DNA from 3 places in the Marinobacter sp. bablab_jr008 genome. Region 1 is predicted to be linked to each of the others. Evidence: predicted binding sites of a transcription regulator. Region 1 holds the regulator's gene; each other region holds the start of a gene.

What was found. Region 1 encodes FliA, which starts transcription of late flagellar genes. Its sites were predicted from a motif close to CTAAAGTTTNNNNNNNNNNNGCCGNTAA; they were not measured.
Region 2: a site for FliA is predicted at 2,422-2,449, ahead of flgM (flagellar biosynthesis anti-sigma factor FlgM). Genes of this name have one in related genera too.
Region 3: a site for FliA is predicted at 4,987-5,014, ahead of JIF53_RS08675 (flagellin). Genes of this name have one in related genera too.

The regions. Positions count from the first base shown of each region.
Region 1 is NZ_JACDWW010000054.1:203,931-215,277, reverse strand. Features, by position in the region: gene flhF (flagellar biosynthesis protein FlhF) at 1-919, shown strand, start outside; gene JIF53_RS08290 (MinD/ParA family protein) at 993-1,805, shown strand; gene JIF53_RS08285 (RNA polymerase sigma factor FliA) at 1,838-2,581, shown strand; gene cheY (chemotaxis response regulator CheY) at 2,742-3,125, shown strand; gene JIF53_RS08275 (protein phosphatase CheZ) at 3,147-3,932, shown strand; gene JIF53_RS08270 (chemotaxis protein CheA) at 3,951-6,080, shown strand; gene JIF53_RS08265 (protein-glutamate methylesterase/protein-glutamine glutaminase) at 6,114-7,259, shown strand; gene JIF53_RS08260 (flagellar motor protein) at 7,259-7,999, shown strand; gene motD (flagellar motor protein MotD) at 8,019-8,801, shown strand; gene JIF53_RS08250 (hypothetical protein) at 8,825-8,971, shown strand; gene JIF53_RS08245 (ParA family protein) at 8,993-9,790, shown strand; gene JIF53_RS08240 (chemotaxis protein CheW) at 9,783-10,565, shown strand; gene JIF53_RS08235 (chemotaxis protein CheW) at 10,695-11,183, shown strand; gene JIF53_RS08230 (DUF2802 domain-containing protein) at 11,246-11,347, shown strand, end outside.
Region 2 is NZ_JACDWW010000075.1:25,026-36,372, reverse strand. Features, by position in the region: gene JIF53_RS15265 (CheR family methyltransferase) at 1-521, opposite strand, end outside; gene JIF53_RS15260 (chemotaxis protein CheV) at 557-1,486, opposite strand; gene flgA (flagellar basal body P-ring formation chaperone FlgA) at 1,672-2,379, shown strand; gene flgM (flagellar biosynthesis anti-sigma factor FlgM) at 2,507-2,833, shown strand; gene JIF53_RS15245 (flagella synthesis protein FlgN) at 2,841-3,311, shown strand; gene JIF53_RS15240 (pilus assembly protein PilB) at 3,383-4,126, opposite strand; gene JIF53_RS15235 (peptidylprolyl isomerase) at 4,331-4,939, shown strand; gene mnmC (bifunctional tRNA (5-methylaminomethyl-2-thiouridine)(34)-methyltransferase MnmD/FAD-dependent 5-carboxymethylaminomethyl-2-thiouridine(34) oxidoreductase MnmC) at 4,945-6,840, shown strand; gene JIF53_RS15225 (CBS domain-containing protein) at 6,931-7,575, shown strand; gene JIF53_RS15220 (hypothetical protein) at 7,603-10,341, opposite strand; gene ligA (NAD-dependent DNA ligase LigA) at 10,489-11,347, opposite strand, start outside.
Region 3 is NZ_JACDWW010000059.1:11,191-19,258, forward strand. Features, by position in the region: gene JIF53_RS08655 (CopG family antitoxin) at 1-163, shown strand, start outside; gene fliS (flagellar export chaperone FliS) at 194-595, opposite strand; gene fliD (flagellar filament capping protein FliD) at 662-2,629, opposite strand; gene JIF53_RS08670 (flagellar protein FlaG) at 2,935-3,369, opposite strand; gene JIF53_RS08675 (flagellin) at 3,441-4,898, opposite strand; gene JIF53_RS08680 (hypothetical protein) at 5,082-5,771, opposite strand; gene JIF53_RS08685 (nucleotidyltransferase family protein) at 5,808-6,131, opposite strand; gene JIF53_RS08690 (hypothetical protein) at 6,407-6,598, shown strand; gene JIF53_RS08695 (flagellin) at 6,896-8,068, shown strand, end outside.

The DNA.
Region 1 (11,347 bases):
GGGTAGCGAATCCGGCGCCGGTGGCTATGCCGATGAACTGGCCAGTATGCGTGCCGAAATCAGCTCTCTGCGTGATCTGGTCAGTGGTAAGGCTGCAACTGCCACGCCGACCGGCAACAGCGCAGTTCAGCAACGATTGGCCGAGCGCCTGCAGGAGTTCGGTTTGGGCGCGGAGCTGGCCGGCTCTCTGTCCCGTCGGCACCGGGCCGGGCGTCTGGAGGACGGCTGGAAGCAGTCACTGAAAATGCTGGCGACCGGCGTTCGTACCGGTCGCGAAGACTGGCTTGATGCCGGCGGTATCTATGCCCTGGTCGGGCCAACCGGGTCTGGCAAAACCACCACCATTGGCAAGCTGGCGGCCCGCTACGTCCTTGAGCATGGTCCGGATTCGTTGGCCCTGGTGACCACCGACCGCTATCGTGTGGCCGCTCATGAGCAGCTCTTCGTGTTCGGCCGCATCCTGAATGTGCCCGTGCGTGTGGTGGATGAGAGCCATTCCCTGGATGACATTCTTGATGAGTTATCGGATCGACACCTGGTGCTGATTGACACTGCCGGCCTGACCAGTGCCGACCGCGGTTACCAGGAACAACTGGCGGAGTTGGCTCGCAGCGATCACAATATCCGTACACATCTGGTGGTCTCCGCCACCAGTCAGCCTCGTATCATGAAATCCGTGTGGCATTGCTATAAGATGGCAAACCTTGCAGGCTGCATCATGACCAAGATTGATGAGGCCCTGACCCTGGGCGAAGCGCTCGGGTTCGTTATGGAGACCAGCTTACCGGTGGCCTGGTACACCGATGGCCAGAAGATACCGGAAGATCTCCAGAGGGCGGAGGCCATTCCGTTAGTGCGCCTGGGCGTAGAACGGCTTAAGGCCGTGCAGAGCGCACAGACAGTCGCCGAAGGTGCCTGAGCCTCGTTGGCGACCAGAATAAAACACCGGCACGCGTGCCCGTACAAGAACGTAGTAAGAGACTGATAACAGTATGAGCAGACCACATCCGGTTCAGGTGATTGCGGTTTCCGGCGGCAAGGGCGGTGTCGGCAAGAGCAATGTTTCGGTCAATCTCGGTATCGCCCTGGCCCAGAAGGGGCGCCGGGTTGTCTTGCTGGACGCGGATCTCGGGCTCGCCAACATCGATGTGTTGCTCGGCATTACCGCCAATCGAAATCTTCAAGACGTACTCAGCGGCGATTGTGATCTGAAAGACGTGCTGGTGAATGGCCCTGGTGGTATCAAGATTGTACCGGCTTCCTCCGGCACCCAGCGTATGACCCAGCTCAGCGCCATGGAACATGCCGGCCTGATCAACGCTTTCAGTGAGCTGGGCGACCAGATTGACGTTCTGATTGTGGATACCGCCGCAGGTATTTCTGAATCGGTGGTCAGCTTCCTCAGGGCCTCGCAGGAACTTCTGCTGGTGGTCTGCGACGAACCTACTTCCATTACCGATGCGTACGCGTTGATCAAGCTGATGAACCGGGATTATGGCACCAACCGCTTCCGTATCCTGGCAAACCAGGTCCGCAATGAGCAGGAAGGCCGCCATCTGTTTGAAAAACTGACCCGGGTCACCGAGCGTTTTCTGGATGTGGCACTACAATATGTAGGTATCGTGCCTTACGACGAGGCCGTCAAGAAAGCCGTCCAAAGACAGAAAGCGGTATTGGATGCCTATCCGAGGGCGAAAGCCTCGCTGGCTATCCGGGCTCTGGCCGAAAAAGTGGACAGTTGGCCTTTGCCGTCCTCTCCCAGGGGGCATCTCGAATTCTTCGTGGAGCGGCTCGTCGAAGTCTGATCTGAATCCAGTCCTACAAGAAAACCGGATACATGACATTGGCGAAACATCTGGGAATTTACCATCAGGCCGGCGCCAGGAGCCCTTCAGCCCTGATTGAAGAGCATGCGCCGCTGGTCAAGAAAATCGCCCTTCATCTCATGGCCCGGCTGCCGCCATCAGTGCAGCTGGAAGACCTTATGCAGGCCGGTATGATTGGCCTGCTGGAGGCCGCGCAGCGCTATTCTTCCGGCAAAGGTGCCACCTTTGAAACCTACGCAGGGATTCGCATCCGCGGTGCCATGGTGGATGAGATCCGCAAGGGCGACTGGGTGCCCCGCTCAGTGCATCGCAACGCCCGGCGAATCGCCAGTGCTATCAAACAAGTGGAAGATCGTACCGGGCGCGAGGCCCAGGATGCCGAAGTAGCTGAAGAGCTTGGCATTGGTCTGGACGAGTATCATGCCTCACTTGCCGACGCGAACAGCGGTAGACTTTTTAGTCTTGATGAGCTCAATGAATCCGGCGAGCTGCCGATAGAAGAAGCAGAAGCGAGTGATAATCCGCTGGACGGTATTGCTTCAGGCGCTTTCCAGCGCAGTCTAGCAGACGCCATTGAGCAGTTGCCTGAGCGTGAAAAACTGGTATTGAGCCTGTATTACCAGGAGGAGCTCAACCTCAAGGAAATCGGTGCGGTGCTTGGGGTCAGTGAGAGCCGGGTAAGCCAGATTCACAGCCAGGCGGCGTTGAGACTTCGCAGCCGGTTGGCCGAGTGGCGGGATGGTGACAACGACTGATCGGCCAGGTGCTGTGTTTCGCTTTCAGCAAGCTGTGTAGCTTTTGGTAAACGATGCTTTACAACGTGCGCAAACACCACACAATAAGCGCTTAAGGTAGCAGCCTGCTAGACTTCCAAAAGGCTGAATGAATTCCGGGTGTTACTGACTGGAGGTCCCATTGGACAAGAACATGAAAATTCTCATTGTGGATGACTTCTCCACAATGCGACGCATCATCAAAAACCTGCTGCGAGATCTCGGCTTCACCAATACGGATGAAGCGGACGATGGCAACACCGCGTTGCCCATGCTCCGAAGCGGCAAGTATGACTTCCTGGTGACTGACTGGAACATGCCCGGCATGTCGGGCTTTGACCTTCTGAAGGCTGTCCGTGCTGATGAAAACCTGAAGAACCTGCCGGTTCTGATGGTAACGGCAGAGGCCAAGCGGGACCAGATCGTGGCTGCGGCTCAGGCCGGGGTGAACGGGTATGTGGTCAAGCCTTTCACGGCAGCCGTGCTGAAGGAAAAGATCGAGAAAATCTTCGAACGAATCCAGTAACCAGAGGTCGGATGGCTCGCCATGAGTGATACCAAACAGAACCATCAGGGCCTTGATCCGGAGGTGGCGGAGAAGCTTCAAAAACAGGCCTCCGACCTGGCCGAGAATGTAAACGCCGGGAATTATGCCAAGGCGATGACCCTGATCAATGAACTGAGCGAGGTTCGCGATCAGAGTCTGTATCGGGAAGTGGGGCGACTGACCCGCAGCCTCCATGAGGCAATCCGGAACTTCCAGATAGACCCGCGTAATGCCGAGCAGAAAGAAGTGCTGTCGAAGATGAGCGACGCTTCTGACCGTCTGGCCTATGTGGTTCAGATGACCAGCCAGGCAGCGAACCGCACCATGGATCTGGTTGAGGAAAGCATGCCGGTGGCTCACGCCATGCGGGATGAAGCGGTTGCCCTGCGGGATGAGTGGCAGCGTCTGCGCCGTCGTGAAATGGAGCCTGCGGAGTTTCGGGAGCTTTATGGTCGCATCGACAAGTTCTTCGCTGGCCTGACGACGGACTCCGACAGTCTGTACCAGAACCTGTCGGAAATCCTGCTGGCTCAGGACTTCCAGGATCTGACCGGCCAGGTTATCCAGAAGGTCACCGCGTTGGTGAAAGAGGTGGAAGACAACCTTCTGGGTCTGGTGGTGATGGCCAGCCACGTGGATCAGCTGACCGGCACGGTGCACCAGATTGAAGAAAAAGAAGAATCGGCCGAAAAAGGGGTAGGGCCCCAGATTAAGGCTGATGAGCGGGAAGATGTAGTTTCGGGGCAGGACGATGTGGACGATCTGCTGTCCAGTCTCGGATTCTGATAATAAAGAGGGTGACGCATGGCGTTAGATGCTGATGAAGAGATCCTGCAGGACTTCCTGGTAGAAGCCGGCGAGATACTCGAAAAGTTGTCGGAGCAGCTGGTGGATCTGGAGCAGCATCCCGATGACAGCGATCTGCTGAACGCCATTTTCCGTGGCTTCCATACCGTGAAAGGGGGCGCAGGCTTCCTTCAGCTGGAGGCACTGGTTAACTGCTGCCACTCTGCAGAGAACGTGTTCGATATTCTCCGGAATCACAAGCGCAAGGTCACTCCGGAACTGATGGACGTGGTTCTGGAGGCGCTGGACAACGTTAACGCCATGTTCGAAGAAGTTCGCAACCGGGAAGAGCCGACGCCCGCGCCGGACGAACTGATCGAAGCCCTGGACGCACTCGCCAAACCCGAGTCCGAGGATGCACCGGCGGCGGAAGCGCCAACCCCGGCACCGGAGCCGTCGTCTGCGGAGGTCGGGCAGCAAGGGGACCAGGGCGATATCACTGACGAAGAATTCGAGCAGTTGCTGGACGCGTTGGCGGATGAAAAATCCGACGGCCAGAAACCGGCCGGCAACGAGCAGGTGAGCACTCTGGCTGAATCCGCCGGCGGCTCAGACAGTGATGAGATTACCGACGACGAATTTGAGGCTCTGCTGGATCAACTTCACGGCAAGGGCCAGTTTGCCGGCGCGCCTGCGGAAGAGGAAACAGCCAAGGCAGAAACCAGCACCAGCGGTGGCTCAGAAAAATCAGCCGGCGACGCCGATCTGATTTCCGACGACGAATTCGAGAACCTGCTGGACGAACTGCATGGCAAGGGCGCCGGCCCAAGTGCCGGGTCTTCCGACAGCGAGCCCAAACCGGCGCCTGCTCCATCCGGCAAGGCCGAACCGGCCCCGGAACCAAAGAAAGCAGAAGCCAAAGCCGAGAGCAAGGCCGCTGCCAAGCCGGCCTCTGCGCCCGCGCCTGCCCGTGAGGCCGCACCCGCGGGAGAAACCACGGTTCGGGTAGATACCAAGCGCCTGGACGACATCATGAACATGGTGGGCGAACTGGTGCTGGTGCGGAACCGCCTGCAGCGTTTGGGTTCCGAAAGTGAAGACGAACACATGCACAAGGCGGTGGCCAACCTCGACGTAGTGACTACGGATCTTCAGGCTGCCGTCATGCAAACACGGATGCAGCCGATCAAGAAAGTTTTCGGCCGTTTCCCGAGGGTAGTGCGTGATCTGGCCCGGAGTCTGAAAAAAGAAGTGAACCTGGTGATGCACGGTGAGGAAACCGACCTGGATAAAAACCTGGTCGAGGCGCTGGCCGACCCACTTGTGCACCTGGTCCGAAACTCCGTGGATCATGGTGTCGAAGCGCCGGACGTAAGGGAGAAGGCCGGAAAACCCCGAGCCGGAACCGTGACCCTGTCGGCGGAGCAGGAAGGCGACCATATATTGTTGTCCATCGTCGACGACGGTGCGGGTATGGATCCCAATGTCCTGCGTCGCAAGGCGGTAGAAAAGGGCCTGTACGACCAGGATGCGGCAGACCGTCTAACCGATAACGAATGTTTCAATCTCATTTTTGCGGCCGGTTTCTCCACCAAAGACCAGATTTCCGATGTCTCCGGTCGGGGTGTCGGTATGGACGTGGTGAAAACCAAGATCGGCCAGCTCAATGGCCAGATCAATATCATGTCCGAACAGGGCAAGGGCACCAGCATTATCATCAAGGTGCCTCTGACTCTGGCCATTATGCCAACGCTGATGATCATGCTCGGTGACCAGTCTTTCGCGCTGCCGCTGGTGAATGTGGTGGAGATTTTCCACCTGGATCTGACCAAGACCAATATTGTCGACGGCAAAGAATGCATTGTGGTGCGGGACAAAGTGTTCCCGCTGTTTCACATCAAGCGCTGGCTGGTGCACGGGGCGGCAGGACAGGCCGAGCCGGAGAATGCGCACGTGGTGATTGTGGCCATGGGCACCAAGCAGGTCGGCTTCGTGGTTGACCAGTTGATTGGCCAGGAAGAGGTGGTGATCAAGCCTCTGGGCCGGGCCCTGCAGGGGACGCCGGGTATGGCCGGCGCCACCATCACCGGTGATGGCCGTATTGCCCTGATTATTGATGTGCCGAGCCTCCTGCAGCACTACGGCTGAGCAGGAATTTCCGGGATTGTGTAGGAGAAATGGATGACAGTTTCTGTCCTGGTCGTGGATGATTCGGGCTTTTTTCGCAAACGGCTGACGGAAATCCTGACGGCCTCGGGCCAGATTAAAGTGGTAGGCGCCGCCACCAACGGGCGGGAAGGTGTCGAGCTGGCAGAAAAACTGCGCCCCGATGTGATCACGATGGATTACGAGATGCCGGTGATGGACGGCATCTCTGCCGTTCGCGAGATCATGCGCAAGCATCCTACTCCGGTGTTGATGTTCTCGTCCCTGACTTACGAAGGTGCCCGCGTTACCCTGGATGCCCTGGAAGCCGGGGCGGTGGATTTCCTGCCCAAGAATTTCGAGGAAATTGCCCGGGATACCAGTCAGCTTCAGAAAATTCTCATCCAGCGCATTCTGGATGTGGCCGGTAGCCGGCCCGGTGCCCGATCGGCGCCTGCGGCCCCTAGGCCCTCAGCGCCGGCACCGGAACCCGGCCGGGAGCCTGCCGAGCGTTCTGGTTCGCGTCTGACCCGCCCGGCCACGCCGGAACCCCGTAAAGAACCTTCGGCCTCTGAACCAGTTCGTAGACCCGCCAGAAAAACCGGGACCAGGCATTACAGCGTGGTGGCCATCGGCACCTCCACCGGTGGCCCTGTCGCGCTGCAAAAGGTGCTCACGGCGTTACCGGCCTCGTTTCCGGCGCCCATTGTGCTGGTTCAGCATATGCCGGCCAGTTTTACCCCGGCCTTTGCCGAGCGGCTCAACAAGTTGTGTCGCATTGAGGTTCGTCAGGCCGAGGACGGCGACGTGCTTCGTCCGGGGCTGGCCCTGCTGGCGCCCGGTGGCAAGCAGATGATGATTGAAAGTCGCGGCGGGCAGGCGAAAGTGCGGATTCTTCCGGGCGATGACCGCTTGAATTACAAACCCTGTGTGGATGTTACCTTCGGCTCTCTGGCCAGGAGCTTCCCAGGCAAAACCCTGGGTCTGATCCTCACTGGTATGGGTTCCGACGGGAAGGAAGGCTGCAGGATGATGAAGCAGTCCGGTTCCGTGATCTGGTCCCAGGACGAGAAATCCTCCGTCATCTATGGCATGCCGATGGCTGTGGCCAAAGCCGGACTGAGCGACGAAATTCTGGCGCTGGAAGATATTGGCGCGCGGCTGGTTGAAGGTGTGAGCTGATGGATATTCTGAGCCTGCTCGGAATCATCCTGGCGTTCGTGGCCATCCTGGGTGGCAATCTGCTGGAAGGTGGTGCTGTCAGTTCACTGTTTAACGGCCCGGCCGGGTTGATCGTGGTGGGCGGCACTCTGGCGGCAACCATCCTACAAACCTCCTGGCCGATGCTCAAACGTGCCTTCGGTCAGGTTCGCTGGGTGTTTATTCCGCCCTACATTTCGCTGGAAGATGGCATTGGCAAGGTCATCGACTGGAGCGTCAAGGCCCGCAAACAGGGCCTGCTGGGCCTGGAAGGGCTTGCGGAGAGAGAGCCCGAGCCGTTCGCCCGGAAAGGGCTGCAGTTGCTGGTTGATGGTGCCGAGCCCGAGTCCATTCGCAGTATCATGGAAGTGGACCTGGAAACCCGGGAGCAGCGCGATCTGGAGTCGGCCAGGGTCTATGAGGCCATGGGTGGGTATTCCCCCACGATCGGTATTATTGGCGCGGTGATGGGCCTGATTCAGGTCATGACCAATCTGGAAGATCCCCAATCACTGGGTGGCGGCATCGCCACGGCCTTTGTGGCGACCATCTACGGCGTTGCCCTGGCCAACCTGTTGTTCTTTCCGGTGGCCAATAAATTGCGGGGCATCATCAAGGAACGCACCCGTTATGAGGACATGATGATCGATGGCATTATCGCCATTGCCGAGGGCGAAAACCCGAAATCCATCGAATTGAGACTGCGGGGCTTCCTGCAGTAATTCCGGGCCAGGGCTTCCTATGCGCCGTCGCAGACCACCCCAGGATGATCTCCACAACAAGGAACGCTGGCTGATTTCCTATGCGGATTTCATCACGCTTCTGTTTGCCTTTTTCGTGGTGATGTACTCGGTATCCTCGGTGAATGAGGGCAAGTACAAGGTGCTGTCGGAAACCTTCACCGGTGTCTTTAACGCCCCCCAGCGCTCATTGCAACCGGTCACCGTGGGCGGCCAGCCGGTCCGGGCGCCGCAACAACAGCATGAAGATGTTATTCCGCCGCCGGTTACCGAGGCGCCCCGTAATCCGGAACTGGATGCCGAGGGTCGCACCGAGGCTTTGCGAACCATGGCCAACCAGCTTGCCATGGAATTCGACGAACTGATCAATCAGGGGGTGGTGAGTCTGGAAACCAGCAGCGAGTGGATTGAACTCAATCTGCCGAACAGCATGCTCTTTGGCAGTGGTGATGCTGAGCCCCATTACGACTCTTTTGAAGTCATCGAAAAGATCGCCAGTGTACTGCGCAACCGCGACAATGCGGTCAAGGTGGAAGGCTTTACCGATAACCAACCCATTCGTACCAGCCGCTTTCCGTCCAACTGGGAACTCTCGACCGCCCGTGCAGCGGCTGTCGCCCGGATGTTGATGATGGAGGGCATCGAGCCAGAGCGCCTGGCAGCGGTGGGTTATGGTCAATACCAGCCCGTGGCCCGCAACGATACCGAGGAGGGGCGGCGGCGTAACCGCCGGGTGGTTCTGCTGATCTCCCGGGATGCCAGCATCCGGGGGGCGGTGCGCTGATCACCTGCCGGTGGCAGATGCGTATGGCTGAGCTGGCACACTTCCTGTATTACCTGTTGTTCATCGTCCGAATCGGCAAGGGGTTGCCGCAAAACCATCGATTCGGCTTTCAAGTTACCCGTATCCTTGCCGATAAGTTGAACATAGGCCGGCGCATGACGCCAGGCTGAGCCGTTACCGGAGAACAAAACGTGCGTATCTGGGCTGTAGCCAATCAAAAAGGTGGAGTGGGGAAGACAACCTCTGTGGTCGCTCTGGGCGGACTGCTGGCCCAACGTGGCAAGCGTGTGCTGGTGGTTGATCTGGATCCGCACGGGTCGCTGACCAGCTGGTTTGGTTATGACCCGGATACTATTGCCCACAGCGTGTTTGACCTGTTTCAGCATCAGGGCAAGGTCCCTGAAGGCCTGCCGGCGCAACTGATCACCGATACCGGTTGCCCCGGGCTGTCGCTGCTGCCTGCCAGTACTGCACTGGCCACCCTGGAGCGTCGGATGATTGGCGTTGAGGGTATGGGGCTGATTGTCTCCCGTGCCCTGGCCCAGTTGTGGGATGATTTTGACTACGTGATTCTCGACAACACGCCGTCGCTGGGTGTGCTCATGGTGAATGCACTGGCCGCTGCCCAGTACCTGGTGATTCCGGTACAGACCGAGTTTCTGGCCATCAAGGGCCTGGAACGAATGCTGCACACCCTGCAAATGATCATGCGCTCCCAGAAGAACGAATTACCGTACATGATTGTTCCCACACTCTATGATCGCCGGACCCAGGCTTCGGTCAAGAGCCTTAATCTGTTGCGCAAGACCTATCAGGATACCCTCTGGCGGTTCGCCGTACCGGTTGATACCAAATTCAGGGATGCCAGCCAGGCTGGGGTTATTCCCTCGCAACTGGATGCGGAAACCCACGGTGTCCGGGCCTATGATCATCTATTGGACGACCTCCTGAAGCGAACCGGTTCCGTGAAGGAGCGTCAGCATGGCTGACAGAAAAATGACGCAACTGGCTGCGCCGGAAGCAGCCATTGCCAGTTATCTGGATGAGTTGCTGCACACCGCCACCAGCACTGCGTTGCAGGAAGAGCAGGTACAGCCTGAGCCTGAGCCGTTAGAGGCGCATCCGGAACCGGAGCCGGAGCCGCCGAAACCGGTAAAAACCGAAGCAAAGCCTGTCACCAGAGCCCGTCCTCGCCCGATCATTCAGGCACCTGTTGTGGAACAGAAAGCGCCGGAACCGGTTCAGACGGAGGCGCCGGTAACGGCCCCGGGCAACGATGGCGAGGTGCCGCCGGCGCGCCCGGACTGGTCGGAAGAGCCGTTTGAGTGCCTGATTTTTACGGTGGCAGGGTTGCAGCTGGCGGTGCCACTGGTTCTGTTGGGCGCCATCCATCGTATTGAAGAAGAGATCCGGCCAATTCCTGGCAGTCCCCGGTGGTACATGGGGATACGGCCTGATCGGGACCACAACCTGCGGGTTGTGGACACCGCCGAGTGGATTATGGCTGGCCGGGTACCGGCTGGTGCCCGGGACAATTATCGGTTTGTGATCCGGCTGGATGACAGTGAGTGGGGGCTGGCCTGTGACGATGTGGCCCAGTCTTTCACGCTGCGGCCGGATGAAGTGCGCTGGCGCACAGCGCGCAGCAAGCGCCCCTGGCTGGCGGGAACCGTGGTTGACCACATGTGTGCGTTGATCGATGTGCGCACCATGGCGCATCTGCTGGTGCGGGCAGAGCGTGAACACCATCTGGATCTGAGTTAAACAGGTCCGTTACTCAATGAAACCGTGTGAGGCTGGCACGGTTTGTGCCCTTAACTATAGTATTGGGCACTGATGATGAATTTTTGACGATCAGGTTGCCCGCCGGGCAGCCGAGAAGGAGAGAGTGCTATGGCATCCCCGAGCGGACAGCAAAATCAGGCCCAGGACGATCAGGTACTGCAGTACGTGACTTTCCGCCTGGATGACGAAACCTATGGCATCAACGTGATGCAGATCCAGGAAGTGCTGCGTTACACGGAAATCGCGCCGGTTCCCGGAGCCCCGGATTATGTGCTGGGGATCATTAACCTGCGGGGTAACGTGGTTACGGTCATCGATACCCGTCGCCGGTTCGGGTTGGCGGACGCGGAAGTGACCGATGCCACCCGGATTGTGGTCATGGAGTCGTCCAGCCAGGTGATGGGCATTCTGGTGGATTCTGTGGCAGAGGTGGTCTATCTCAAGGCCAGTGAAATTGAAACTGCACCGAACGTGGGGAACGAGGAAAGTGCCAAGTTCATCCAGGGCGTGTGCAACAAGAACGGCGAGCTGATCATTCTCGTCGAATTCGACAAGATGCTGTCAGACCACGAGTGGGCTGAAATCGCGTCGCTGTAACCGGCTTTTCACAGCGCAGTGATGGACGTCTCCCGGGGTCACCAACAACGGAGACGTCCATTATGAGTTTCACCATTCCCTCCTGGCTCCCCTGGGGCCTGACCGCTGCAGCCATCACTCTGGTTCTGGTTCAGGGTGTTATCCATGGCCGGCGTATCCGGGCC
Region 2 (11,347 bases), on a different contig from region 1:
TGACGCTCCGGCGACAGCCCGCGGCCGATGGCGATCATTTCATACTCGCCTCTCCGGGCAACCTCCAGCACGCTTTTGGAAATGTCCGTTGCCGTGATTTTTACATCCCGCAGCTTACCCGGCCGGGTACGGCGGAATTCGTCAATTACCATGGCTACGGAGTATGGCTCCTGGCCAGTAGAACAGGCGGAAGACCAGATTCTTAACGGCTGGAGTGAACTGCGCTCGGCAAACTCTGGCAAGAGCTTTTCCTGCAGAATCCGGAACGGATGGTTGTCCCTGAACCAAAGTGTCTCGTTGGTCGTCATCGCGTCGATGACCACCTCGCGCAAGCCTGCCCTTCCAGGCCTCTTTAATCGTTCCAGAAGCTCTCCAAGGGAATTCAGGCTGTTTTCTTCGAGAATGCGCCGAAGCCTGCTCTTTACAAGATACTGTTTGTTATCACCCAGCAGGATGCCGCACGCATCCTGCAGGAACTTTTTAAAGGCTTCGTATTCCTGGGGCGTTATGTCCGCTTTCATTGGATCTCTTCGTGGGTGAAACCATCAGCCGAGCATCAGTGCTGATCAATAATTTCCATTACTCGCTCGGCCAGCTCATCCGGGCTGAATTTCGCCATGAAATCGTCTGCGCCCACTTTCTGCACCATCGCCCGGTTGAAGACACCGCTCAGCGAGGTGTGCAGCATTACATACATTTCTTTCAGAGCCGCATCTTCTTTGATTCTGGTAACGAGGGTGTAGCCGTCCATTTCCGGCATCTCAACATCAGAGATAATCAGAGACAGGTGGTCGTTCGCTTTCGACCCGTCCTGAGTAAGCTCTCTGAGATACTGTAGCGCTTGCTTGCCATCATTTTTGGTAACCACTTCCATTCCGATGGCGGTCAGGCAACGCTCGATCTGCCTGCGAGCCACGGAAGAATCATCCACAACCAGCACGGGCAAATGACCCGGAACGCGTTCCGCACTTCGACTCACCAGCTCTTCCGTCACATCTTCCCTGAGCGGAGAAACTTCTGCAAGAATCTTTTCTACATCTATGATTTCTACAAGTTTATCGTCAATCTTCGTAACCGCTGTCAGGTAAACATCCTTCCCTGCGCCCTTCGGCGGAGGCAAGATATCTTCCCAGTTCATATTCATGATCCGGTCTACGCCCGTTACCAGAAAGCCCTGGGTTTTACGGTTGTACTCGGTGATGATCACGAAACTGGTAGACAACTGCTCTTGGGGAATACCCGGCAGACCGATCGACATACTCAAATCAATAATGGGAATGGTCTCACCACGAATGTGGGAAACGCCTCTGACGACGCTCCGGCTATTGGGAATCGACGACAGTTTCGGGCACTGAAGAACTTCCTTAATCTTGAATACGTTGATGCCGTACAACTGCCGCCCCCGTAGACGGAACAGCAATAGCTCAAGCCGGTTCTGACCGACTAGCTGGGTGCGCTGGTTAACGCTGTCTAATACCCCTGCCATGATGCTTTACTCCTGGCGTGCCTATACCGGCATCAATATTGCTTTGACCTTTGCAAGGTGTTTTCAGGCCTGTCCAAGACAAATCTTTGACGCCTGCAAACCTGTTAAGGGTTAACGGCCCGACAACCCGAATCCTTAACGTGTTTCGACAAAATCCACAGATACAGACAGCATAGGACAAACCGGTGCGTATGCGAATCATCTTTTTGGCTGCATTGTGTCTATCACTGAGCCCAATCACTCTGTCTTCAGAGAGAACCAGTGCTGAAGCCATCCGTAACGCTGCCCAGACGTTCCTGGCAGAGTGGTCCAGAACCCTTGCTGCCGAGGGCTACACGAGCCGCTACGAAGTTGGCGCTATCGACAGCCGCATCGCCCTTGCTGCCTGCAACCAGGGGCTGAACGCCGAGTTTGCGGGCGATCCGCTACAGACCACCAGCCCGTCGGTCCTGATTTCCTGCAGTGGTGAGCGCCCCTGGAGAATGTACGTTACCACCAGCGTCGAGGTTCACGGCCCTGCCCTGATAGCAGCCCGTCCTCTGGCGCGGGGCGAACGCCTGACGCCGGACCTGGTCACCGTAAATTCGGTGCAGATCAATGCCAGTCGTCGCGGCGTACTCACCCGCAAAGAGTCCGTTTCAGGCATGATGATGCGCCGCCCGGTGAACGCCGGCACGGTAATGACCCCGGATCTCCTTGAAGCTCCCAACGCGATTGAGCGGGGTGACCATGTTATTATCACCGCGCGCTCAGGCTCATTCTCGGTATCATCTCGCGGTAAGGCACTGGCGAGCGCGGGCGTTGGAGAACAGGTACTGGTGGAAAATCTCCGCTCGTCCCGGACAGTCAAAGCTCGTGCCGTTGGCGCCGGGCGGGTCGAAATTCCGATGTAAGGCGGCAAACAGCAAGAGCGGCAAATGTTTTCCGTTTTGTAACTAAAGTATGGCGCGGATTTGCCGTTAAGCAGATATAAACCCGAATACGCCACTTTCTTGTGGCCCCAGGCAAGCAGGTATTGATATGTCAGTTGACTTAAATGGAATTGGCCCCGGCCAGGTCAACACCACGCGCACCACGGCCGACAAAGCCTCAGGCAATCGAACGTCACAGGCGCCCACAGGCGAGCAAGCCAAGGCCCAGAGCCCCGCTGCCCGTGGCGAAAACGTGAACCTGAGCAATCAGGCGAAAAACCTGAAGCAACTTGAGCAGAAGCTGGGGGACTACCCCGAAATGGACGATGATCGCATCGAACAGATTCGTTCTGCTCTTGAGAACGGCACCTACAAGGTAGATGCCCAGAAACTGGCCCAGAAAATGCTTGAGATGGATAAAAGCATTTTCGGGTGAGTAAAGCATGACTGCACATGAACAGTTGAAAGCGATTCTTCAGGAAGATATCCGCCAGCTTGAGTCGCTGGCGGAAGTACTCCACCAGGAAAAATCCGTGCTCTCCTCTGCGGATATCCAACACCTCCAGGAAATGACCAGCCGGAAAAACCAGATTCTTGAGGGCATACGCGAACGCGCCAAAAAGAAGATTCACCTGCTGGTGAATATGGGCTACAAGCCCAATGCCGGAGAGCCATCACGCTTCATTCGCGCCGCTGGTATGGATGAGCTGTACCAACTCTGGAAAGACGCCGACACCCGTTTGCGCGAATGCCAGGCCGTGAATCAGAACAACGGCCGAATTCTTGGCCACCTGCAAAAGCGCCTGTCACGCCTTACCGACATCTTCCGAGGTGCTTCCGCCCAGCAGAAGCTCTATGGTGCCAAAGGTCAGCAGACCAACGTCTCAAGCACCAACATTCTGGCCAGCGCCTGATACGCCCATCGCTCACAGACAACGAAATGCCCGGAGATCTTCCGGGCATTTTTCGTTTCAGGGCAAGATTTTCAACGCGTATAGATGGTCATCTGGGAATCCGGGTGAAAGCGGATATCGCGAATGCTGACATTGCCCATGGGTGGAGTCTGGCCGCCCACCACGCGAATATTATCCATCCGGATTTCCTCGATACGCTCCGGAAATGCCAGCCTCAGGCCTCCGTCTTCCTGTAGCGTGTAGCGAGGCTCTGAGTCCCGGTAATGCACACCCGTAATTGTAAGGTCTGAATCCAGAAAACTGAGCACCGGCACGAATACATTTGCCGCCAGTCTGATCCCTTCCACCACATCGACATCGGGAGATTCTCCTGAGAGATCGTCCCGGGCGCTGGCGGGCATGGAAGACACGGCCTCCAGACGCTCCATCAGGCCAATACCGCTTTGTGCAGACACCCCTGACATTTCCTCTTCCGAGAGGGGGGTGAGTCCGCTCCGCTCGTAGAGTTCGCCCGCTCCGGCGCCTATCTGCGCTGCATTGGTGTTGCTGGACGCCAGTGACACCAAGGGCTGAAATGGCAAGGTGACCATGGTAACAAGCGCTGCTGCATTGCGGTAACGCGACTGATGCTTGAGTACGCGGTGGAGTTCCCTCTCTGAGATCCAGCCGGCAGCAATTAACACCTCACCGAGGCGCTGCCCGGTTTCCCTCTGAGCACGAAGCCCTTCTTCCAGCTGACCTTCAGACAGGTAGCCACGATTGATCAGCAACCGGCCAAGCCGGGATTTCTCTTCAAAACCCTGACGGATTCTCACCAGATTCCTCCTGCAGTATCAGTGATCACCGTACAACCCGGCCCGGTATTCAACAGTCAAGTGAAGCGTAGCCCACAACCTCTGAGCGTGCTGTTCTGATTTGCCCTTAATGGCGTAATGATCTGTTAAGATCTGCACAAACTACGTAATAACCGGATTATCTCAGTATTCTGGTCACCACCTGTAACAGAGAGCTGCCTTGAAATGACAAATCCCGTAAAACTCGTCCCGATTGTGATGTCTGTCCTGTTTGCCTTCGTTGCCACTCTGCTGACCACCTCACCAGCCGTGGCGCAGAACGAGGAACCGGCACTTCCTGAGGTCCGTTTTGTCACGACGGAGGGCTCTTTCGTGCTTCAGCTTCGGCCCGATGTTGCGCCCAAAACCGTGGAAAACTTTCTGGCTTACGTAAACAGCGGTTTTTACGATGGCACCATCTTTCACCGGGTTATTCCCGGCTTCATGGTTCAGGCCGGCGGATTCGATGAGAACCTGGGGCGTAAACAGACCCGAGCTCCCATCGTGAACGAAGCTACCAGCACCCTGCCCAACCTTCGCGGCACCATCGCCATGGCCCGAACCAATGCGCCGGATTCTGCCACCAGCCAGTTTTTCATCAATGTGGCCAATAATGATTTCCTGAACGCCGGAGTTCGGGGCCCGGGCTATGCGGTTTTCGGCAAGGTGACCGATGGCATGGGTGTGATTGATCGTATCGCAGGGGTCCAGACCGGCTACCAGCGCGGAATGGCCGATGTTCCGGTGAGCCCGGTCATCATCGAGTCCGCCGAAGAAATCACAAAAGACAACTAAGCCCCATGATTAACGACCTTCGTCCGCCGGCAATGGAACCGGCGGAGCTGATATGGCGAGACGGAGTGCCTGAATCAGCGCGCTTTGGCGACGTTTACTTCAGCAGAGATGACGGTCTGGCCGAAACCCGTTACGTGTTCATCGAAAGAAATGGACTACCCGGGCGCTTCGCCGAACTCGACAGGAACAGCCACTTTGTGATCGCCGAGACAGGCTTCGGAACCGGGCTCAACTTCCTGGCGACCTGGGCCGAGTGGCTGGCTCAACGACCTGACGATAAAGACCACGCAATTCTTCACTTCATCTCGGTGGAACGTTACCCCCTGTCTCTGGCCGATCTGGAAAAGGCCCTGGAGAGCTGGCCGGGGCTGCAGCCCCTGGCTCGGGAGCTGATTGAGAACTACCCACCGCTGATCAAAGGAACGCACCGCCTGGTACTTGGCGGCGGCGCTATCAGGCTTACCCTCTGTTTTGGCGATGTACTGGACGCCTGGAACGAACTGGAATTCGTGGCCGACGCTTGGTTCCTTGATGGGTTTGCGCCGTCGCTGAACCCGGACATGTGGCTCGAAAAAGCCATTCATCAGATTCGGGCTCACAGCCAACCAGGCACCACCCTGGCCACCTTCACCTCGGTCGGCAGGGTTCGTCGTGCGCTGGCAGATGAAGGCTTCGAGATGGCGAAAGTTCCCGGCTTCGGGCGCAAGCGGGAAATGCTGACCGGCAGACTGCCAACCTCCGAAGATGTCTCTGCCCCCACTGTCGGAACTGACCCCATCGTCATCATTGGTGCCGGGATCGCCGGTGCCGCTCTGGCCCGCAACCTGGCGGAACGGGGCGTTCCGGTGGTGCTTGCCGACCAGGCCAGGGGCCCCGGAGCAGGAGCTTCCGGTAACGACCAGGGGGCCCTGTACGTAAAACTCGGTGTCGAGTACAACGACCAGACAGAGCTCGCAGCCACCGCGCTTTGCTTCAGTCAGCGCTTCTACCAACGCTGGCAGGGCGAGTTCTGGCACCCAAGCGGGTTGCTGCAGCTCGCAGCCACAGACCAGGAGCAGGATCGCCAAAAGCGGTTTCTCGAACGCAGCAGCTACCCCGAAAACCTGCTGGGTGCCGTATCACCCGCAGAAGCTAGTCGTATTGCCGGCATACCGCTCCAGTGCGAAGGGCTATGGTTTCCGGGTTCCGGGTGGCTACAACCGGCCCGAGCGTGCAAAACGCTGATTGAGCACCCACTCATCCGCACGATTTTCGGGTTCAAGGCCGATACGCTGAGGTGGGCAGACAACCACTGGGTCATTCAGGCCAGTGACGGAAGATCTCTCAGAGCCGCAAAGGTTGTGGTTGCTGCCGGCCATGAAAGCACTGCCCTCGCTCCTGTACCTGAGGGCCAGTCACTGCGCCTCAAGCCCATTCGCGGACAGGTCACGCGTATACCCGCAGACGACTGCCAGCTTCCAGATGTAGTCATTTGTGGCACCAAATACCTGAACCCCGCTTATGACGGCAGTGCCATAACCGGTGCCACATTTGATCTTCGCGACGATAACCCCGAACCAACGCCCAAGGGGCATCAGGAAAACCTGGACCAACTTCGGGAACTGCTGCCCTCCGTAAACATCTCAGAGCACATACAGGCAGAACATCTTCAGGGGCGCGTGGGATTTCGCTGTACCACACACGACTATCAGCCGGTGGCAGGTCCGTGCCCCGGCAACAATGAGATATCCCGGACCGGCGTGTATCTGCTCACCGGTTTTGGCAGCAAAGGCCTGGTATGGGCTCCCCTGCTGGCGGAATATCTGGCCGACCGGATCTGCCAGCAACCGGCCTGCCTGAATACCCGACTGGCCCGTCGTGTGGAAACGGGACGCCTTTACCGGAACCAACTAACCGTATAGTAATAAACTCGAGCTATAGCGAACGGTCCGGCGGCCGATAAACCGTCATAAGGTGGCAGTAGAGGGGGAAATCCCCGGAGAGGTGGAACCATGTCCATTTTCGTCAGTGAACCCGGACGTCCGATCGGAACCCGGTTACCCGAAGCGTTCCGAAGTCGCCGGGTGGGCGATGTCACCGAGCTGTCGGAGTCTGCGTCCATTTCTGCCGAACACAGCGAGGCTACCGACGCCGAGTTCCAGCAGGCGGTGCACAGCGGCGGTGGTGGTAGCAGCTTCCGCGCACTTCAGGAGTATGGTGCCGCTGCTGCGGGCGAACGTCGGGAGGAAAGGGTTTACCTGCCCGTCGCCGACATCAGCTCGCCAGCGCAGTTTTCGGTTCCTGCTTCTGCCACCGTCGCAGAGGCGCTGGAGACCATGGAAGAACACGGCGTTCACCATCTGGTCGTGCTCTCGGATAACAATGTCGCAGGCCTGATCGACCTGCGCTGGCTTCTTTCGTGGATTCACGAGAACAGTTCGGAAGCTTTGAACCAAAGCCTGATTCACATCGAACTACCGGCTTTTCTGACTGCATCTCCCGAAACCGATGCCCATCAACTGGCACGCCTGATGCTCGCTCACCGGCTGAATGCGGCCCTGGTCATCAATGCTGCCGGACAACCCGCCGGCGTGGTCACCAGCACCGACTACCTGAAGCTCTATGCCAATGCGGGCCGACAGGAAGGGGCGGTCTGACCCACCCCGGACCTGCAACCCGGAGGATTACGGCGTTATCGGTGTCAGTAACTCACCTTCCGGGCTGAAAACAAGCAGCATCCTTTCGCCATTTCGGTTCACCAACGCCACCACTTCATCGTCGCGGTAATTCTCCAGATCGAGAATGTCCAGACCTTCGAATGCCAGTTGCCTACGCCAGTTGCGGAAGGCTACGTCAGATTCGGAGGTATCCACTCTCGCCAGGATACTCTCTGTGCCCGCCACCGGCGCCGCCTGGCCTTCAACAAAGCTCCCGTTGGTGTTGCCCGACACCACAATATCACCGTCAAACCGGACACCACGGGTCAGGAATTCGTTGGATAGATCACCCGCATCATCAACGGTGTACGCGCTCAGAGGTTCGCCTGAAGTATTGAATCCCAAAACAAAGCCGGCCCGATTATCCAGCCGCGTGCGAATAATTTCATCCTCCGCATTTTCGGTACCGGCATCCTCTGGCTGCGCTTCACGGAATCGGTAGCTATAGGGCGCGTCGCCGACCAGCACCACCCCGGCACCACCATACAGACCGTCCCCGAGCGATTCAGAGCTGTCTTCACCCACCTGATACACGGTCGGTGACTCTCCGGTGTTGCCATTGAAGAAATACGGGCCAACATTTCCGAGGCCATCAAGCGTCATTGGCGACGCCCCGAACAGCAGAGCCAGCGAGCCTTGTGAGCTACCACCGACCACGGTCTCATCACCTGATGAGCCAACCTGCCGTGTCCAGGCCAGGGTCGGCTCCAGAGCCCCTGCGTTCTCCGCCGTATCAATGCGGGCCAGGAAACTGTCGGTGCCGCCCTGGTAGGCATCGGTATTCCAGGCACCGCGGGTTTCGCCGCCCACCAACACATAGCCAGTGGTGCCGTTAATGCCCACCCATCGCACCGAATCGTCCGCCGGCGTGCCAATTCTGAAGATATTGTTTCCGATCCAGCTCGGAAGATAGTTCCCCGAAGCACCGTCATAATGAAACAGGGCCGTTACCGCATCAGACCCGCCAACGGGAGCACCCGGTTCTGCCTGGTCAGAGCTGAAAGCAACGGCAATTTCATAACGATTCACACGGTTATTGTTTTCAGTGACCGTTCGTACACCAACGTCCAGGAATACGTCTGAAGGTTGCAGCGTTATCGCCGGGTCTGTCACCTCAACAATCTGCAGCTTCGTACCCGCCTGGTCATAAATGCGGACCTGGATCTGATTGTTCCCGGGAAGGTAACCAGCAACAAACACCCGGCCCTCATGGCCCAGCGACACATCCGTTGCCATAAAGCCATCACTCCAGACCAGCGGTTCAATCAGACGGTTCAGGTTCAACCTCAGCAGTGTTTCAGACTCGCCCCTCGCATATCCGGCCCGGCCAGCCTGGTAATTTACATCGACGCCAATAGGCGCAGCGTTGTCGTCCAACTCATCCTGAAGATTGTTATAAACAAGCGCACGCACACCAAAGGTGATTTCATCCTGCTCCAGCGGGAATACCAGCTCCTCAATTGGGTCATAGGTACCCTGAGCATTCTTCTCAACAATCTCGAAAGTTTCGTCCTCGACAACACCCGTCAGCTCGCCAATTCTTGCCAGCTTGGCTCTGAACAGGGTTTTACGGTCACCCGTGAGAATGGCGCGATACTCACGAGTGGTCTCGGTATTGATCGTATCGCGACTACCGCCATTGACGGTTTCTATGCTGAGTAGCGGCTCGTTATCCTCAATTGAAAGGTTGGCTTTGACCTCAACACTACCATTGCCCAGCGAGGCAATGCCCTGGCGTACTTCGGTCAGAACCATGGTCGCCACTTCTGTTGGCTCGGGAATCAGGTCGTCAACCACTTCAAAGGGAATGTAGCACTCGGTAAGACCGGGCTTCAGTGTCACAACACCGCCGGTTACCGTATTGCCAGTCGTGTCATATTCGACGTACTCAAGAGGGTTACCCTCTTTATCAACGGGGTGATTCAGCTCGTCGCTGAGCGCAACAAGGTCTTCGCCGATAATAATCGCACCGGTGTTGGCGCGGCTATATTTGCAGTCCTGATGGGCGGGATCAGTTTCGTCATTGTCACAGGCAGTTGGGTCGAAATCAGAACGCAACTCAAAGGCGATTTTGACCTCGGTAACGGAGGGTTGATCCAGATTTACTTTTACATACGCGCGCTTTGTTGGGTAGGTGACTGACTCAGTTCCATCCGGCGCGCCCTCATCCGTGAACTTCTGAAGCTCATAAGAATAGGAGCCTGCATCAAGCTCAGGCACCGCACACCGCTCTTCCGACTCGTCTTCGGAGTCCTGGCTTTCACCTTCTTTCAGATTGGCTCCGGCTAAGGTGATAACGTTCCGCTTGACGTCGATATCAAACGGCTGAAAACCCGCCATGCGGCCATCCGTGGTGACTATCTCGATATTCTCGGTCTGGCCAAGATCAGCTTCACCCCGGTTGCCTCCGGATAGCCCAGGCACACCGCGCATGATAATACCCTGACGCGCCTTATTGCTGGTGTCTTCCAGCGCAAGCCAGGATGGCGCATTGGTCAGCGAGTAATCGAGTATGCTTTCACCGCCATAGGCACCCCAGTTGTAGTAATACTCCACCCCCAGATAGGCGGTGGTGGGTGGCGCCCCCAACAACGTGGGCTGGTCAGGATCTTTTTCGGTCTTGCAGCCGGTTGCTGCCAGGGCAATCAAGGCAACACCAAGGAGGCGGCCCGAGGCGGTTGAGCGGGAGAACAAATCGGCGCGCATGCAAAAATCCGTTTCATGACGTTATTGTTATGGCCGTGCCCGGATGCCTGGCATCCGGTTTACACACCGTTACAGATCAACGCCATGGTAGCCAATTTGAATCCGGAGCGATCTGCGCGAGTTCTCAGATTCTTTGGCCAGCAGCCCTCAGACCTCGATACCATGTTTCCGCAGCAGGTCGGCCAGCCCTGCCTCATCCAACACAGGCACCCCCAACTGCTCAGCCTTGGCCAGTTTAGAGCCGGCGGCCTCGCCTGCGACAACGCAGGCGGTTTTTTTGGAGACACTACCAGCAACCTTGGCACCGAGCTGCTCAAGCTTTTCCTTGGCCTGATCCCGTGTCATGCCTGAGAGAGTGCCAGTCAATACCCAGGTCTGACCACTGAGAGGCTGTTCATCGACCGACAGCACATGCTCTTCCTGCCAGGTGACGCCTGCTTCTTTCAGCGCCGCAAGTGTTTCCTGATTATGGGGCTGATCAAAGAAGCTCCGGATATGACCGGCCACAATAGGCCCGACATCAGGCACCGTCTGGAGAGACTCTTCATCCGCTTCGGAAATCGCTTCCAGCGTGCCGAAATGGGCTGCCAGCCCCTTGGCGGTCGCCTCACCCACTTCACGAATACCAAGTGCATAAAGGAACCGCCAAAGCACCGGTTCACGGGAGCGATCGATGGCGGCAGTAAGATTTGCCGCAGATTTGTCGCCCATACGCTCCAGACTGGCGATCTGGAATTTCGTCAGCCGGTAAAGATCCGCCACGGTGCTGACCATACCTTCGTCCACCAACATCTCGATCAGCCGGTCCCCAAGGCCCTCAATATCCATGGCCTTCCGGGAGGCATAATGCCGGATCGCTTCCTTGCGCTGAGCCGGGCAATACAGGCCGCCCGAACACCGCGCAACGGCCTCTCCCTCAATCTGGACAATATCCGAGCCGCAGACCGGGCAGTGCTCGGGCATTTCAACCATCGGCGCCATGGCCGGGCGCTTTTCCGGCACCACC
Region 3 (8,068 bases), on a different contig from region 1:
CGCAAAGCTCAAGAAGCCCATCACCATGCGCCTGGGTGAAGATGTGCTGGAATACTTCAAGGGAATGGCTGAAGAAACCGGAGTGCCATACCAGACTCTCATCAACCTTTACCTAAGAGACTGCATGACACATGGCCGGAAAATTGACATAAACTGGCAATAGCCCTCCACCAGCGGTGGAGGGGAAACAAAGTTAAACAGCCGCTTGCTGCTGGCTGACAACTTCCTCGCGAATGCCGTCCCAGCCGTCTTTCACAGAACGCAGCAGGTTCAGCACTTCATCCAGCTTGGCAACGTCATTCTTGGCGCTGGCTTCCAGCAAGGTGCGCTCCATGTAGTCGTAAAGAGCTTCCAGCCGGGTGGCCAGCTCACCACCTTTCTCAAAATCCAGGAACGCGCGAAGGCCGCCGATGATTTCGATGGCCTTATTGAGCAACTGCCCCTTAGCCGCGTAATCCTTGGCCTGAATCCGGGATTTGGCCATATTAATGCGCTCGATGGCCCCGTTATACAGCAGCTGAATCAGCTTGTGCGGGTCTGCATCGGTGATGCTGGTTTGGGTATTAACGCGCTGATACGCCTGTAAACCGTTCATATATAACCTCGTGTCACCGTTATCCGGTATGCCATGGTTGGCTGGCCAACCATCAGTATAGCTGAATTAATCGTTCTGCCGGTTCGGCGCCAGGGCCGCCAGCTGCTGAGTCACGTAATCCCGCGTATTATTCAACTGGGAGATCAGGGAGTCGGCAGCGCTGAATTGCTTCACCAGGCGTTCCTGATAGCTTTCAATCCGCAAGTCCAGCTTGATTCGGTCTTCCTGAATGCGCTCCAGGTCCCGGTTCAGGGCGTCAGTACGGGAGCTCAATGCACCGTCTGCACCCAGAATGCTGGTAATGGCATCTACCGCGCGCTCACTCACACCCTCGATGAACTTCACCGAGCCGCGATTACCAACGTCACCGCCGGTAATGCGCACCTGCAGACCAGCGGCATCGCCACCGGCACTGTTTGCCAGGAACAGCACCTGGCCGTCGCCCTGGGCGGTCTGGCCGTTAATGGTGCCTTGGACATCCTGGCCGGCGGTGCCGGTGGCGGTGTTAAGCCCAGTAACGTTGCTCAGCCCGGTCAGGCTTACGTTAGAATCGCTACCAAAGCGGTTAGAGGTAAACGTCAACCCCTCTGTAGCATCATAAGCCACCTGAACCGACCGCCCAGCTGCACTCAACGCAGTATTCTCACGAAGGGCTGTCTGAATGGCAGCGGCAAAATCCTCACCGGAATAATCACCTGCAGCAATCGAGACCGTTGCGGTGGTTTCACCATCCACCTGGAACGTGAAACTGTTATCGGCTTGAACCTGAATCGCATCTGCCGTGTTTGGGACAGAGTAATTAAGGCTGCCCCGAGTCGCCATCTGGGTTACGTTAATGCTGTAATCACCCGGGCGAGTATTAGAGCCGCTACGAACAAACTCCACCTGGGAATCACTGGTTCTGCCCTGCTCGGCAAACAGTGCCGTAACATCATCCGGGTTTTCCCGAAGCTGCTGCTGAAACTTCTGGCTATCAAACTGCAACTCACCGGTGCGGAAATCGGTACCAATGCCCACGTCTGCCAGGCTGCGCACATTGGCGCCTTCCAAACCGGGTATAACGTCTGTCAGCACTCTCTTAAGCTGATTCTGGATGTTCCGAACCGTGGAATCCCCGGTCAGAATACTGCCCTGCCCCGTCTCGCTATCAAATGAGGACAGCTCACGGATGGTGCCCTGCAGCTCGTTGAACTTGTCTACGAACGCCTGAACACGCTCGGCAACCGCCGCCGTGTCCTGCTCTACCTTAACGGTGGACGTTCCGGTATCGGTCAGGTTGAAGGTCAATCCATCCACCACGTTCTCAATGGTGTTGGTTGAACGGGTAATCAGCACGCCGTTAATTTTCATCTGGGCATCGGCGGCCGCAATGGTTTGTTCCATCGCCGGATTGCCTTCGGGGTCTGCGGGGTCAAACGCAAACCGCGCCAGCCCTTCTGCGCCAACCTCTTCACTGGCCGTAATCTTCACAGCATTGGCGGTGCCAGTGTCATCGGCGGAGAGCGTCAGCCGGAATCCGTCACCGGTATCAATCACACCCGCAGACACCCCGGCGTTGGCCTCATTAATGGCGTTCGCCAGGCCCTGCAAAGTGTCATTAGAAGAGTCAATCGTGATATTGGTGGTCTTGTCACCCACCTGGAGAGTCATCGTACCGCGGCCAATACTGGTGGCGTCGCGATCCGCAAAGGTTTCTGTGCTGGCCAGCGCCTGGGATTCTGCGAGGCCCACCACATCAACACTGTAAGAGCCCCGTGCCGCCTTGCCGGCATCCACCGAGACATCAACATTGCTACCCGAGGACGTGGCCGAAAACGACTTCATCGCATCCGCAGAACCCAGCTGGCGCATAGGCAACCGCAGCTCTGTGACGGCACTGCGCAACTTGCCATAGGCGGAAATAAGCGCCTCGGTGCGCTCCGTTTTCTGATCCAGCCGAACTTCCGTGGGCCTGCGCTCCGCAGCCACCAACTGGTCGACAAGATCCGACGTCAAAACGCCGGAGCCGATACCTAATGATGAAATACTGGCCATAACCGTGCCTCCTCAGGGGGGCGAATCTCTGTACTGATCAGTTTATCGGCAGCAGGCGGCAAAACTTTGCCTCTTTTGCCCTAAATATAGAACCGATTTGTAACTGTGTGTATCTAAGCTTTTTTAGCCACGGACGACACGGACATTCACGGACAAGAAACGAAACCGAACTGCTTGACCGTCCGTGTTAGTCCGTGTCGTCCGTGGCCAAACCAATCCTTTCAAACGCAAACACCGCCGGCTCTTTTCCAGAGGCGGCGGTGCTGAAATACCGTCGTTTACATCCGCGCAAAAGCGGCAAGCTTTTACACTTTGATGTTAAACAACGTCAGCGGTTCGTCCTGCTGCAATTTTTCTGCCAACCTCATTGCCACTTCGTCCGGGATCTGGCGGATCACTTCCTGGGTTTGCTGATCAACCACCCTTACGATGGTCTGGCCCATTTCATTATCCACTTCAAACTGAAGATCCCGCTGCACAGTTTGAACAAAGTCGTTCAACTGGCTAACCGCCTCATTCAGCTCCTTGCGCTGCTCTTCATTACGGACCTGCAGCTTTTCAGCCTGCGAAGCCTGTTGAGCAACCTGGGGAGCCTGCACCTGGCGGGTACCGGCAGCCGAAGCAGTAAGGTCAGGGGCGTTCCGGCCCTCGGCCTGAGATGACGACATTGCCTTGGCCGGAGCCTGGGCGCCAGAGCGTACCAGTTTCAGGTCCGGGCTGTTCAGGTTAACGTCATTCATAGCTTTACCTCGCTATCCTTCAACGGCGGAAGGCCGGAACCCGAGGGTTCCGGCCGTTACCGCTATGCCCCTTACTGCAGGAGGGACAGAACCTGCTGCGGACGGGCGTTTGCCTGAGCCAGGACGGAGATACCGGCCTGCTGCAGTACCTGGGATTTAGCCAGGTTGGCAGTTTCTGCCGCGAAGTCAGCGTCCAGGATACGGCTGTTGGAGGCACTGAGGTTTTCCGAGGTTGTTGCGAGGTTCGCAATAGTGCTTTCAAAACGGTTCTGAATTGCACCCAACGCGCCTCTGAGCCCGTTGACTGTAGTGATTGCAGAATCGATCCGCTTGATGGCATCGTTAGCGTTAGCGACAGTATCAACCTTAACACTCGACAGCGTGCTGGTGTCCTTTGCGATAACGGTGTTATTGTTGGCGAAACCAAGAGCTACACCATCTCCAGCAATAGTAATTTTCTCAGAAGCACTTAAGGTTAGCTTTCCGCCGTTGGTAGCAGTCGCCCCGGCAGTCGTCCCAAGTGTAGTGCCAGCAGCTGCAGTCAAACCACCACCAGCGCCGCCGGCAACAATCTGGTTAATAGTGATATCACGCCCATCCGCAGCTGTCAGAGTCAGATCCGACCCCGAAAGTGAGGCGACAACACCTGTTTCGCTAGATTCAGCATTAATGGCGTCCTTAATCTGCGCTACAGTAAGCACCCCATTATTTTCCTGATCCTGATCCAGGACAGTAACACCATTAATCTCAAGCGTGTAGTTCGCACCCGTTCCTGTGCCAGTTGTGTCTGCAATGGTGAATTCAGCTGTAGTTTCTGCCTCAACCGTCAAGCCAGCAATTCCAGCGCTTTTAATCGCCTCAGCTTTAGCAAATGCACTACTGGAGCTTTGACCAGCCTCAGTTCCAGCCACTGAAGCCCCAATATTAACTGCTGCGCCAGTACCTACAGCGATGGTACCTGTACCTGAGGTGGAGTTGCCGTCAACACGATTAGCGCTTTCCTGCTCAGCAATTTGCCCAATCTGACCAGCCCGAACCCCTTGACTCAGGTTGATCGAGATTGTCTCACCTGCGTTAGCACCGACCTGGAAAGCATCTGTTCCAAAATTACCATCCAAAACCTTCAGACCGTTGAAGGACGTCTGGCTGGCGATTCGATCAATCTCCGCAATCCGCTGCTGGACTTCAGCGTTCAGTGCCGACCGATCAGATGCGCTGTTCGTGGCGTTTGCCGATTGAACCGCGAGCTCACGAATCCGCTGCAGGTTGTTGGTGATCTCATCCAGACCACCCTCTGCCGTCTGGGCTAGAGAAATGCCATCGTTAGCATTACGGGTCGCGACATTCAGACCAGAAATTTGAGATTGGAAGCGTGTGGAAATCGCCAGACCGGCAGCGTCGTCCTTGGCGGAGTTGATACGCAGGCCGGAAGACAGGCGCTGAAGAGCCTGATCATTCTGACCCTGAGACTTGCTCAGTTGGTTCTGGGCGTTCAGTGAAGCGACGTTAGTGTTAATACCGAGAGCCATATTGCTTCTCCTTCGACAGATGTCGTTATTTCATGGAAAAGGTCTGGCGCCCATCTTTTGGTTTGGTAGCGCCGCCCTGTTACTCCACTTAACGGCACCCCACCCGGTTGCTTTAGAAAAAATTTCAACGATTTTGTAAAGGAATGTAAAAAGTCGAATTCGACACCTGCCACCAGCTAACCGTCACTTGAAAATCACACTCTCGTTCGGAATTTCAGGACCGCTTTCTTGCCCCAACCAGTATTTATGCCCTGGGGGTACCGGCCCACTGCCAGGCTCTGGACATAGAAGACGCTCCAATTGCTGCGCTTCCTCGCGATCACCTACTTCGGTTAATCTGGCAACAAGCTTCTGATGAGATACCTCCACAAGGAGCACACGCTCAACCAACGACAAAAAGGCGTTAAGGTATAACCGCAAAGCCTTCGAATTTCGGTTACTGCCATATTTTTTCTTGGTGTCGGGCAAGTCAAACTCAGGCTGAACGCCCCGAGACACCTCGATTGCTGCAACCAGTGGGTCGAGCAAAGCACTGCGATAGCCCTGCCTCGATTGTTGTTTTTCCTCTCCGTAGACTCCCCTCATTACGTTAGGGAAATAGAGCCGTCCCTGATCAACGAGAATCGAAAGAGAAAGAACCAGCTCCCTCGATCTTTCAATCGCTTCCTGGTGACTCGAATGTTCAAAATGGGCATGCATGCGATTCATCACGTCGACAACCTCTGTGGCCCACTTCTCGACACTCTGATTCAGGCGCCCCCTATCTGCGTCCACCGCCAGCCGATAATTCCTCTGCTGCCAGCGATGACTGATAAACCACCCACAGACAGCAGATATAAATGCTATTCCCGAACCGATTAGAACTTGAAGCACGTTATCTCCCTAGCAGCACTAGATCGCCTTATGGATTCAAGCCGCATATAGCTCTCTCTGAACAGCCAACACGGATTGCCGAAAATACGGATTTGTTAAAGAGGCCTTGGTGATCAGGTCAACGGGCCGATTGAAAAGTGCCTCCAACTCAAGTTTCAAATCAAAGAAAGCAGCGGCTGTTTGTCGAGCTGACAAGCCAGCTTCAAACGACACAAGAAAATCCAGGTCACTTTCCTCCCGGAAACGGTCCGTTGTGGCCGACCCAAAAACCGCAAGGTGGCTGACATGATGACGCCTACAGAGTTCTGCAAGGTCGCCGGCGTGTTCTTTGAAGATATCTGGAATGGGGGTCTCTGCCATGATGCTCTACCCGGTCACGAGAATGCGTAGACTCTATCATAGCCCGATAACAGAGCCCCATGTACCTTTGGGGCCAGACCCCAGGACATTTGGTGGGGTGAAATGTACTGGCGCCCACCCCACCCAATTGCTCGATAGCCCCAGCACCTTTCGCTATACTCCATCCGAACTTACTGATTGAGAGCACACGTAACATTGCACATCCCTACCTGCTGGGTTATCGCTGGCCCGAACGGGTCAGGGCTGTATCACCTTTTAATTCAGGAGTCTCTCAAGTGACACCGAACGCGGATGGTCAGAGAATATCAGCAGCAACCATTCTCGAAAGTCTTTCTCGCGCAGTTGAAAAGGAACTCGAGCGCAAGCGTAGGCTTGGGCATTATTATGTAACCTACGAAAATGGTGCCGCCCGCTTCCATGGCGATGACGCACCTTGTCAGGAGAAGCCTGAAGATACGCAAGTTTGAAATTTGGGGTCAGACCCCAGGACATTTTCTGGGGTGAAATGTACCAACGCAACTCCACAAAACCGGCAATCCTTTTCCCATCCCCCACGCCAACTTTCCGGCACAAGGCAATACCCTGCTCAAAACCTGATCTAAAAACCATCAATTAAAACAGGCATGTAAAGCCACTTTCTTAAAACTGGCACGCCCTTCGCTTGGTATACGGCAAAACGGCAATTTAACGAATTTTCGCCGGCAAGGGTTCCCCTTTCAACATCGGGCATCTGGTTTCCGGCACCTCTGAGCAGGAGAATAGATATGCCTCAGGTCATTAACACCAACATTGCGTCGCTGAATGCTCAGCGCAATCTGAATGCATCCCAAGGCGATGCCAACGTGGCACTGCAACGGTTGTCTTCTGGCCTGCGGATTAACTCTGCTAAAGACGATGCGGCCGGTCTTGCTATTTCCGAGCGCTTCCAATCCCAGATCGCCGGCCTCAATCAGGCCCAGCGAAATGCCAATGATGGCATCTCCCTTGCGCAAACGGCTGAGGGCGCAATGGATGAGATTACCAACAACCTGCAGCGGATTCGTGAACTGGCAGTTCAATCGGCGAACGCGACGAACAGCATTTCCGACCGCCAGGCACTGAACCAGGAAGTGCAGCAGCGGATTGAGGAAATCAACCGGATTGCCAGCCAAACTTCCTTTAACGGATTGAAGGTGCTGGACGGTACGTTTGCGACGCAAACTTTCCAGGTTGGGGCTAATACTGGCGAAACGATTGCTATAAGCGGTTTAGATTCCCGGGGAAGCCAGATTGGGTCGGTTTTGAAGGAAACTGATGGGCTTGGGGGGTTCATTGTCGAGCAAGGTGCACCTGGCGAAACCTTAGTAAACCTCTCGAATACTTTTGCATTCGACGGTGTGGAGGAGTTCGGGGGCACGATTACAATAAACACCGTACCACTCACGATCACCCCCGGTACATATGCCAGCCCCACTGCTCTTAAAGATGCCATCGCCAACGAGATTTCGGGTAGTGGTGATCCTCTCCTCGACGGAATAGCCGTCGATGTTGATCCGTTTGGCAGAATCGTTTTTCAGAATGCGAACGAGACTGCAATCACCGCAAACTTCAATCTTGCTACGACCGACGCAAACACAGTTACCGACGACGTACCGAATATTGACGCATCTGGCAGCGAGGTCACGGATACAGACAACTACGCAATCTCGGGATTCGACTTCACAAACGGAGGTAGCTTAGAGGTTGGAGGTGGCACTGTTGAGATTCCAGCGGGTGCATCTGGCGACGATATCGCAGCCCTGATCGAAACCGAATTTGATGACGCCAATACCTCCGTTGCCTACAACTCGGGCACAGAGTCATTCGATATTACAGTCGCCAACGGCTCTCAATTCGATCCGCCTTCAGTAACCATCACAGCAAACGACGCATCTGCTGCATTCAACCGCAGCCTTGAC